DNA from 3 places in the Paenibacillus sp. Marseille-P2973 genome. Region 3 is predicted to be linked to each of the others. Evidence: riboswitches for the same ligand, from Rfam matches in the RefSeq annotation. Region 3 holds a riboswitch; each other region holds the start of a gene.
What was found. Region 3 has a riboswitch for cobalamin ahead of KB559_RS11430 (ABC transporter substrate-binding protein). Riboswitches for the same ligand answer to the same signal wherever they lie in the genome.

Region 1 (3,278 bases), on a different contig from region 3:
AATACCTGAAGCGCCCGGGAGATCATCGCGACCATCTCCTCTTCGGAAGGTACCCGGGGACTGTGAATATCATACACCCCTAGCCCGATGCCAAGCGGGTACGTATTCTCTTCAAAGCTGCGAATGAGCTCGCCGTGGCTCCGTGAAGTTTCGATGGAAATCACATCGGCATCCAGTGCCTGAATGGAATCCAGCATATCATGGAATTCGCAATAGCACATATGCGTGTGGATCTGTGTCGTCTCCCGCACCGTTGAGGTAGAGATCTTGAACGCCTTAACCGCCCAATCCAGATAAGCGCTTCTATCTTTCGGTTTAAGCGGAAATCCTTCCCGAAGCGCCGGCTCGTCGACCTGGATCATTGTGATCCCGGCTTCCTCCAGTGCCTCCACTTCCTTGCGAAGCGCGAGCGCGATCTGGTATGCCACGGTCTCTCTGGATATATCGCTGCGAACAAAGGACCAGTTTAGAATCGTGACCGGACCGGTCAGCATCCCTTTCACCGGTTTGGAGGTCAGCGACTGAGCGAACGCCGTTTCTTTTACCGTCATCGGCCGGTCGAATTCCACATCGCCATAAATCAGAGGAGGCTTCACACAGCGCGTTCCATACGATTGAACCCAGCCCCCGCGAGTAAATGCGAAACCGGGAAGCTTTTCCCCGAAAAACTCAACCATATCCGTGCGCTCGAATTCCCCATGGACAAGCACGTCCAGTCCGATTTCTTCCTGAATGTCAATCCACTTCTTGATCTCCGCCGCGACGAACTCATCATATTTCTCTGTTGACCATTCGCCCTTGCGCCATTTTTGTCTGGCAGCACGCACCTCTGCGGTTTGCGGAAAGCTGCCGATCGTCGTCGTTGGCAACAGCGGCAAATTCCATTTGGCCTGTTGTTTCAAGCGACGGCTGGAAAAAACGCTGCTTCGTTCCGATGGCTGGACAGAGATGGTGCTCACCGCTTCCTGAACTTCTCTCCGGCTGCGTGATGCATCGCCGGCCAATCGTTGTAAAGCCTCCTTGCTCTTAGCGAACAGAGCTGGAGCATCTCCTGTCTTCGCTGCAATGGATAAAGCGTTAATTTCATCCAGCTTTTCTTCCGCGAAAGCTAACGATTCTTGAAGGACGGAAGGCAGTCCATTCTCCGCTTGTGCCGATACCGGTACATGCAGCAGGCTGCATGAAGGTTGAATGATGTATTCAGAGGAACCCGGAATCAATGCGGCAATCGCTTCTAATAATACTTGCGCTTCGGGAAGATCGGTCCGCCAGATATTGCGGCCATCGATCAGTCCTATTCCGAGCGTTTTGTCCGCCGGGAATCCATATTGACGAAGCGCCTCAAGGTTCCCCGCTTTACCGTGCACGAAATCGAAACCGATTCCTTTTACCGGAAGACTCACGATTTGCTCGTAACGTTCCGCCGAATCGAAATAGGTTTGCAATAAAACCGCCAGTCCCGGAACTTCTTGTGCAATCGCTCCATAAATTTCTTGAACCAGCTCCAAATCCTCATCCGATACAGAGGTAACCAGTGCAGGCTCATCGATTTGTACCCAGGATGCTCCTTCTTCCTGCAGTTCACGCAAGACCTGCACGTACAAGGGCAGTAATTTGCGGCTCCATTCCTCGATACTAAAGGAAGGTGTCCCCTTGGACAGCTTCAAAAACGTGTACAATCCGAGCAGCACAGGTTTCCCCTCGATGCCAAGCTCAGACTTGGCTTCGCGATAAGCTTCCAGCGGTGTGTTTTTCGTCAATTCTGGTTCCCTTCCGCCAAGCTCAGGAACAATATAATGGTAGTTCGTATTGAACCATTTCGTCATTTCGCTCGCTGCGGCCGATTCATTGCCTCTCGCTATGGCATAATACGTGGCGAGCGGTACCGGGCCGCCTTCATATTCAAAACGCTCCGGAACCAGTCCGAACATCACCGTCATATCCAGGACCTGATCATAATACGAAAAATCACCTACCGGGATCAGCTCGATCCCTTTTTCCTGCTGAAGTCTCCAATGAGTCCTGCGAATATCGGAAAGGCGGTCGTGAAGCTCCCCCTCGTTAATTTTCCCGTTCCAGAACGCTTCAATCGCTTTTTTCCATTCCCGTTCTCTGCCGATTCTTGGAAAGCCTAGATTACTGCTGACATACTTACTCATCGAATTCTCCCCTTTTTCCCTTTAAAATTTAACAAAGCTATGCATTTCCTATGTCCTCGCGGTGCGCAAAAAAGGCCCTCTCTAGTCAATGCTAAAGAGGACCTTCGTGTATATGTGCGATGGCTTTCGTCTTTAACACCTCCCTATCTCCCGTAGGTACAGCAGTGTTGCTAGAATAGGCAGGTCTCCTGGCTTCAGAATCATCACCCGATGCTGCCTTCCCAGTGTTCTTGAACACCAGTGGCCATGATTGCATCTCGGCTTCTCTGTTACAGTGGCGGGACCGCGCCGGCATTTGCACCGGACTTCCCTTTTAAGCTTCAACCGCGGCTGAAGCACCTATTCCCACAATTATGAAGTTGTGAAGTTCGTTTCACTAATCTTACAAGATGTGCAATTATTAATCAATACTAACTTTGTCGGAATTAAATGCTGTTCTAATAATTATCCCTTACCGCCTTATTCAACATCCCGATGCAGCGATCCAGATCCGTTTTCACCTGCTTTTTGTAAAGCTCGGCTTTCTCCGCACCGTCATCCGTAAATTGATACAGCACAATCTCCTGGAAATCCACGCTGGGATCGCTGCCTTTAAGCTGCTTGGTCCGAAATAATACGCCTTCCTGCACTAATTCGTGTAGAGCCCGATAAATTTCGCTTTGCGGAGGAACGTAACCGAACGGCGCGAATTCTTGCTTCAACTCCTCAAGCATTTGATAACCGTACCCCCGGCGCTGCTCCACTTTTGTAATTAAAAATAGCTTGATATATGCCCTTTGGGCGATCATAAATGCCATGTTGACACCTCCCGTTACAAGAACAATATAGCTCAACTGTGAAAATTTCACAATAGTGGCTAGATACGTGTAAAATATCATTTAGCTATTATGAATTTTTCATATAATGAAATAATATTAACAGGCTAATATTTGGCCTCAATTGTTACGATTTTTCGACATGCGTATAAATGTGCTTTCCGTCACAAGGGCTATTTCGGTTTGCCTTTAGTCTTAAAATATAAAAATTTAAATATCTCTCCGTGAAAGGAGCTGCGCCTATGAAATATGCAAAACCCGCCTTTCTGGTCCTTTCCTGTCTGGTCATCATCCTGGCGGTCTG
Region 2 (3,278 bases), on a different contig from region 3:
ATCCTCGGGGTCCAGCTTTTCGCCGCCCTCCCAAACGCCCTCGCGCATCATGAAATCGGAAGCCTTCGCTTTTTGCGCGGCCTGGATTTGGTAACGGTGAAGCAGGCCTTCCAGCGCGATGTCGAGGTAATGGTCGAGTTCATGGTAGAAGCCGCGCTCATCCGCAACGTTTCTTCGTCCCAACGCGATCCCGTGCTCAAGCCCGAGCTTGACGAGGTTCAACGTATTAAAGGAAAGGTTCCCTTTGCCGGACAGGTGATTGCGTCCGAATCGGTCGCTCAACACCCGCGTGCGGCAGCCCATCGTAGCGAATTCGGTATCCGGATCGGCCGGATCGTAGTGCATGAGATTCAACGGGGCGTCCAGGTTGGCGAAGTTTGGATACAGCCGCTTGGCCGAGCATTCAGCCGACTTCAGGAAGAGATGATAGTTCGGCTCGCCCGGGTTCTGGTTGACGCCTTGTTTGCATTTGAAAATCTGGATCGGGAAAATCGGTGTTTCACCGCTGCCGAGTCCACGCATCGTGGCTGTCAGCAGGGAGCTAATGACGAGCTGGCCTTCCGGCGACGTGCAGGTGCCGTAGTTGATGCTGGTGAAAGGAATTTGTCCCCCTGCGCGGCTGGACATCGTATTCAGATTATGAATCAGACTCTCCGCGCCTTGCAGCGTTTCGCTTTCGGTTTCTTTTAACGCATATTTAAAAGATTTCGGATATTGCTCTTGAAGGTCGCTCCGGCTCATGTTGATTTCGCCGCCAAAGTCGGCCTCGCCGTCACCTTCCTCAAAATACTCCAGCCCTTTGCGGAAGTATTTGGCGAAGGATTTCGCTACGTAAGGAGCCAGGTCGTGGTCAATCATGTTGGCCGATACGCCGCCGTATTGGGAGTTTTGCTGGGATTGAAAAATAATCGCTACGAGCGCCATCGCGGTCATGATCGAATTCGGCGGCCGGACGCTGCCGTTGCCGGTGTTGAAGCCTTCGCGAAGCAGCTTGGCAAACGGAATGAAAATGCAGTTGGTCGTGCCGATCGCGTATTGATCGAGGTCATGCACATAGACTACATTGTCCTTGATCGCTTGAACGACCCGCGGCGGCATAACAAAATGATTTGCGTACCATTTCGAGTACTCGCTGCCGAATTTGCTCATTTTCCCGGAGAAGCTTTCACCGTTTAAGTTGGCGTTTTCGCGCAGGATCTCCAAATTTGAACTCTCGACGATTTCTTCGCCAAGACGGATAACCTCCTCCATCATTTGCTCCCGGTTTACTTCCGTATCGATTACATTCAACAACGCCATCTTAGTTCTCCTCCCTGATAACTGGGTAATACTCGCATATAAAAAGCATTCCCAACCCGGCAAGGTTGAAAATGCCCGAATGTCTCCAGAATGATAGCTGTAGGAAGGCGTAACAAAAGAAGTTAAAACAAAGCTATGCATGAGCTGCATCGGACACCTCCCTGTTCCTCGCAGGTTAGCGCGGTGTCTTCCAAACGGGCAGGTCTCCTGACTTTCGGTGATGCGCCGGCGCCTTCCCGGGGGAGAGATAAATTCCCTCAGTGGCATCATGTCGGCGAATTGCTTTGGGATATTCACGACGGATTCCCAGGCGTTCCGATTACAGTGGCGGGACCGCAGCGGATTTGCACCGCCTTCCCTTTTAAGACCCGGCGTCTTGGGCGCCGGACCACCCGTTCACACTATATTTTGTTGTAGTGATATTAATTTACCCCAATATGTTGTGTTTGTAAATGGGCCTAGCTCGAATTTGACGATTGAAAATAATGAAAAATCCTCTGAAAGCAACCGCGGTGCGGGCCAGCGGGGATGAAAAAAATATTAAAAAAATTTTGGCTCCAAATTACGAAAAGCAGGTTTATATTTTGATCATCTAGGGAGCTCATGGGCGTATTTTTTTCGTAGTTGATTCAACTCATTCAATTTGCGGAGATGATCGTCCTGATTTCGCATTCCTACTGCGACGATCAAATTTTCTACTATAAACGTAGGGGCGATCATAGAGTGAAATTCCCACGTTTCTCCCCGGCTGGCAAACAGCGTGATATCGCATTGATCGGAAAAGTCGGCAACGAGCCGGTCCGTGATGAGCAAAGTCCGGTAGCCGGTCTCTTTGGCATGATCGACGATCACCTTCGCTTCCGGCAGCAGCCGGACGAACCCGAACAGAACTACGAGATCTTCTTCGCCCAGATGTAGAAGATCTTCAAACATCTCGCTTCCGCCGCGGTCCAGCCGATGGATGGACAGGCCGAATCGGCCAAGCCTGTAATGAAGCAATTCCGTGAGTCCGGCAGAAGGGCCAGGTCCATAGATGTAGATGCGCTTTGCCGAAGTCAGAGCCGTGACGGCGGCTTCGAAGGAATCGGCGGAATAATGGGTTAGCGTTTCTTCGAGATGCCTCATGGTGGTGGCGAGAAACTGCTGGGGGAGCGGGCTGGCGTCCGCTTTGTCCATAATATTTTTCATTTTTGCCGCAGGCGTCACGTCGAGCTGACTCCGAAGCTTGGTTTTGAAATCTTTAATATTTTTGAAACCGACCGTACGCCAAAACCGCGAGACCGAAGCAATGCTCAGCCCCAGCGCGTCGGCGATTTCCTGTTCGGTGGAGAACAGGACGGTTTGTGAGTTTTTTTGGATATAGTCCGCAATTTTAAACTGCCCCGGCGACAGGGCCTCGGTGTTCCAGTCCAGTTTCACGAGAGACGGCCTCACTTTCATTGTCTGGTGCGTTGATAGAAATAGATTAACATACCGGATTTGGGAAGGGCAAAAGCGATTCCTACTAATCCGGCTAGCTGTGGATAGCCAGGGTCAGTCGGTTGATGACGTGTATTTTTTCATAAATATAATTTATGTAAGTTTATTTACATTATTTTAACGTACCCGGGCATCGAATTTAATAATTGGACTCTATATTAGGATTAGCCTGAAGAAAGGGCGTTTGAACAACCCAAATATAAAAGGAGGGAAAGCAAGTGATTCAATCCCAAAAAAGATATGTACTTACGCAATCGCAAAAAATGATGGTGTTTATGTTGTCTATGTCCTTGTATGGCTTGTCCAACATGATTACGGAGCTGATTCCATCCCTGCGTCTCGGCCCGGTGGAATTCTCGGTGGAGTACTTCGCGTTTATTCCGCTGACATTATGTATCCTGTTCCATCCGTTTTATGCCGCCGTCGGCGCAGCGCTGGGCGAAGTGATATTCGGCGAGATTATGCTTGGTCAATTCGGGGGTCTCGGCGAACTGGAGAAA
Region 3 (3,278 bases):
TCCAATACAAAATTTCGTTGACCGTCCTTTTCGACATGGCCGTAAGAAAAGAAACGACCGCCCCGAGAAAGGATTGCATCACTACCCCCGACAAAATCAGGCTTTCGATCGGTATTTTTCCATTCTCTCTCGCCAGCCACATCACGATCCACAGCGTTGCCGCCCCCGTCAGGAAAGCGACTACCGGCAACGTGAATATCCCCAGCAAAGAAAACTGCCAACCGAAAAAGATCAATACGGCCGCGCCTACCGCGGAACCCGAGGATACGCCCAGCGTGAACGGATCGGCAAGCGGGTTGCGGAGCACCCCTTGAAATGCGGAGCCCGCGACGGCAAGCGAAGCTCCCACCAACAGGCCGAGCAGCACGCGCGGCAGGCGAACCTGCATCACGATTTGCTCCGAAGCCACGCTCCAGTCAGGCTGAATCCACCGCCCGAGACCGGGCAACTGATGGAGCAGGATACGAGCGATTTCCCCGGCAGGCAAGTGAACGGAACCGAACCCGATGCAGATCAGCAGTGAGAATATAAGCAATCCTAGGCCGATAAATCCGTAACCTGCCAGCCTGGTCCTCATGGCTGAATCAGGTCCGGATAGATCGCTTTAGCCACTTCAATCAAACCTTGGGTTACCCGTGGTCCCGGCCGGCTGAGCAAATTGTCGTCCATTGCCACAATGCGATCTTCCTTCACGGCCGTGATCTGATCCCATCCCCCGCGGCCTTTGATAATCTCGGCTAACGTCCGGTTGTTCTCATCTACGACGCTTTTCGCATATAAAATAACGTCCGGATTTGCCTTAATAATATTCTCTTCGTTAATTTCGCTCCAGCCGGTAATGTCGGATGCCACATTTTCCCCGCCTGCAACCTGAATCATCTCATCCATAAACTCTCCCTTGCCTACCGTCCAGCCGGGAGAAAATTCGATATATACCTTTTTCTTTTGATCAGCCGGTAAAGATTTCACGGCCTCGGTCACTTTATCCAATTCGGCCTGCATTTGTGCGGTTACTTCGTTTGCCTCTTTTTGATGATCGGTGATCTCGCCGATCGTCCGGATATTCTCCATCACTCCGTCAATCGTCTTCGGATTGGAGCGGTATACTTTCATGCCCAGGTCGCTCAGGCTCTTGACCGTATCTTCCCCGATCAGGTTCCCCGCAAGCACAAGGTCAGGCTGAGCCGCAACTACAGCTTCTACATTCACCTGGAACCCGCCCATTCTTGGCTTGTCCTTTACGGCTTCCGGATAATCGTCATTATCGGAAACTCCGACCACCTGCTCATCCAGACCAAGCGCGAACAGCCCTTCTGTCTCCGATGGCGCCAACGATACGATCCGCTGCGGTGCGGATTCAAACGTAAACTCCGTTCCGAAAGCATCCTTTACCGTTAGCGGATAAGAAGTCTGCTGCCCTTCCTGCTCCGGCGCGGAAGTTTCGTTATTTTGACTCTGTTCCTTTTGTGACGTATTGCCGCTATTATCCGTCACGTTATTCTTTTCGTTTGTACCGCAGCCGGCCGTAACTAGCAACAACAGCGCCAGCAGCCAAATCCCCCAAATCTTAGTCCATTTCTTCATTTTGTCCCTCTCCTTCGGGTTTCTTTATTAAGAAACGCCTTAACCCTAGCGAAGCCCTATTATTTAAGAAAAAAACCCATCCTGAGCGGATGGGTTACGTCTACAAAGTCATATCGGAGGCCTTGGCTTAATGGCTTGACTGCCCTAGCGGAAAAGCAGGCTCCGTGTTCTAAGCAGAACGTTATCCTTTCCTCGAAGGACCGTCTAATCTCCCGTTGGCAGGTCTCCTGACTATCAGGTTGCGACGAAGTCCGCCTTCCCATCATACTATGGCGTATGGCAGTGGCATCGATGAGCTTCGTCCCTGTACACAGTGGCGGGACCGTGCCGGATTTACACCGGCTTCCCTTTTAACCCGAAGCTTGCGGTTAAGCTTGCTCCAGGACCTACGGGCACTTCTATTCGCTTGAATCAAGGCTTTCTTTCTCTATAGGATTATAGGGGAAAAGACTCAAACTTACAATACTCCCGGGCAAGCTTCATGATCGAATCCCCTGTTTCTCGAGACTCACCCAGGAACTCTTATTCTATTGACAAATCGGCTCCAAGTACGCCTATCACGATATCGTCCTTCACAATAGGAACAGATAAGGTGATGCATCGCCGTTTCGTTATAGCCGAGACATAGCTCTCCGAAATGACCGTCTCCCCGCTCTTTGCACTGCGGAACCATTCACGCCCCTTGGCATTCAGCAATCCCGCCTCCGGAATCGAAATCACAAATGAACCGTCCACCCGGTTTGTCCATGCCGCCTCCAGACCGGATTCCCGGGACAAGAGCAGCTCCAGAGCGGTCCGGTGATCCGCCTCCAACATCCCGGTCAGCGGCTCGGTTTGCGCAATCTCCTGAAGTTTGCGGGCGTAAGTCAAACCCAGAGCCCGGACCGCCTCCCGTTGTTCTGCCGACTCCTCACCACCGGATGAACCGATCCGGACAGCGTCAAGCGAGGTGATCAGTTCGGCTTGTGCCCGGTGCAAACCACCGGCTACGGTTTGCAGCTTGCCGATATGTATTCTTTGAGATTCCATGCGAGACAACGCACCTTCCACATGGGAAATGCTGCGGCTAAGCGCGGCATGGACATCATTCATCATACTGTCCATATTCCGCGTCATCTCAGTCTGTTCCTTGCTGCGCTTTCCTGTCTCGGCTACGTGATCGTTGATCGCAGCCACTTCATCGGAAATAAACAGGATGTCTCTCCCCATGATTTTCAATAACTCAATGCCGTCTAAAGCCGACTTCTTTCCCTCATGCAGCGTTTCCTTGACCCTGTCAACCTCATCCACGATTTGCCGGAACAAGGGAGCGGAGCTGCCGATAGCCTTGCCGCTCTGCTCAGCGAGTTGCCTCATCCGCATGGCCACCACATCGAAACCTTTGCCCTGCTCCCCCAGCCTGGCCGCCTCAATAGAGGCGTTCAGCGCCAGCAACGACACCTCGCCGGATATTCCCTCAAGCTCCCGGTACAGGGCCCCGAGCTTTCGTGTATTGCTCTCAAGATCATTCATAGGGCCGGCAATGGATTGCTGGGATTCCGCCAGCGAGCGGATCGTACCGTCTGCAGCTACGAGCGCCTCCGACATCCTTGAAGCTTCCGACAGCGTCCTTTCGCTGCGGTAACGCAGCTGTTCCGCAGCCTCTTGAATCCGGAATGCGGAAGAAGCTACCTCCTCCATCGCGGCCAGGCTCT

Region 1: linked by a shared signal. The riboswitch ahead of metE (5-methyltetrahydropteroyltriglutamate--homocysteine S-methyltransferase) and the one ahead of KB559_RS11430 (ABC transporter substrate-binding protein) in region 3 are both predicted to bind cobalamin.
Region 2: linked by a shared signal. The riboswitch ahead of KB559_RS18920 (anaerobic ribonucleoside triphosphate reductase) and the one ahead of KB559_RS11430 (ABC transporter substrate-binding protein) in region 3 are both predicted to bind cobalamin.

The regions. Positions count from the first base shown of each region.
Region 1 covers NZ_JAGQEH010000003.1:557,968-561,245, reverse strand. Annotated here, with positions in the region: gene metE (5-methyltetrahydropteroyltriglutamate--homocysteine S-methyltransferase) at 1-2,159, opposite strand, end outside; cobalamin riboswitch at 2,321-2,517, opposite strand; gene KB559_RS09540 (replication termination protein) at 2,597-2,956, opposite strand; gene KB559_RS09535 (multicopper oxidase domain-containing protein) at 3,217-3,278, shown strand, end outside.
Region 2 covers NZ_JAGQEH010000010.1:180,169-183,446, reverse strand. Annotated here, with positions in the region: gene KB559_RS18920 (anaerobic ribonucleoside triphosphate reductase) at 1-1,254, opposite strand, end outside; cobalamin riboswitch at 1,480-1,710, opposite strand; gene KB559_RS18915 (MurR/RpiR family transcriptional regulator) at 1,888-2,718, opposite strand; gene KB559_RS18910 (DUF8171 family membrane protein) at 2,997-3,278, shown strand, end outside.
Region 3 covers NZ_JAGQEH010000004.1:415,450-418,727, reverse strand. Annotated here, with positions in the region: gene KB559_RS11435 (FecCD family ABC transporter permease) at 1-577, opposite strand, end outside; gene KB559_RS11430 (ABC transporter substrate-binding protein) at 574-1,584, opposite strand; cobalamin riboswitch at 1,785-1,989, opposite strand; gene KB559_RS11425 (methyl-accepting chemotaxis protein) at 2,107-3,278, opposite strand, start outside.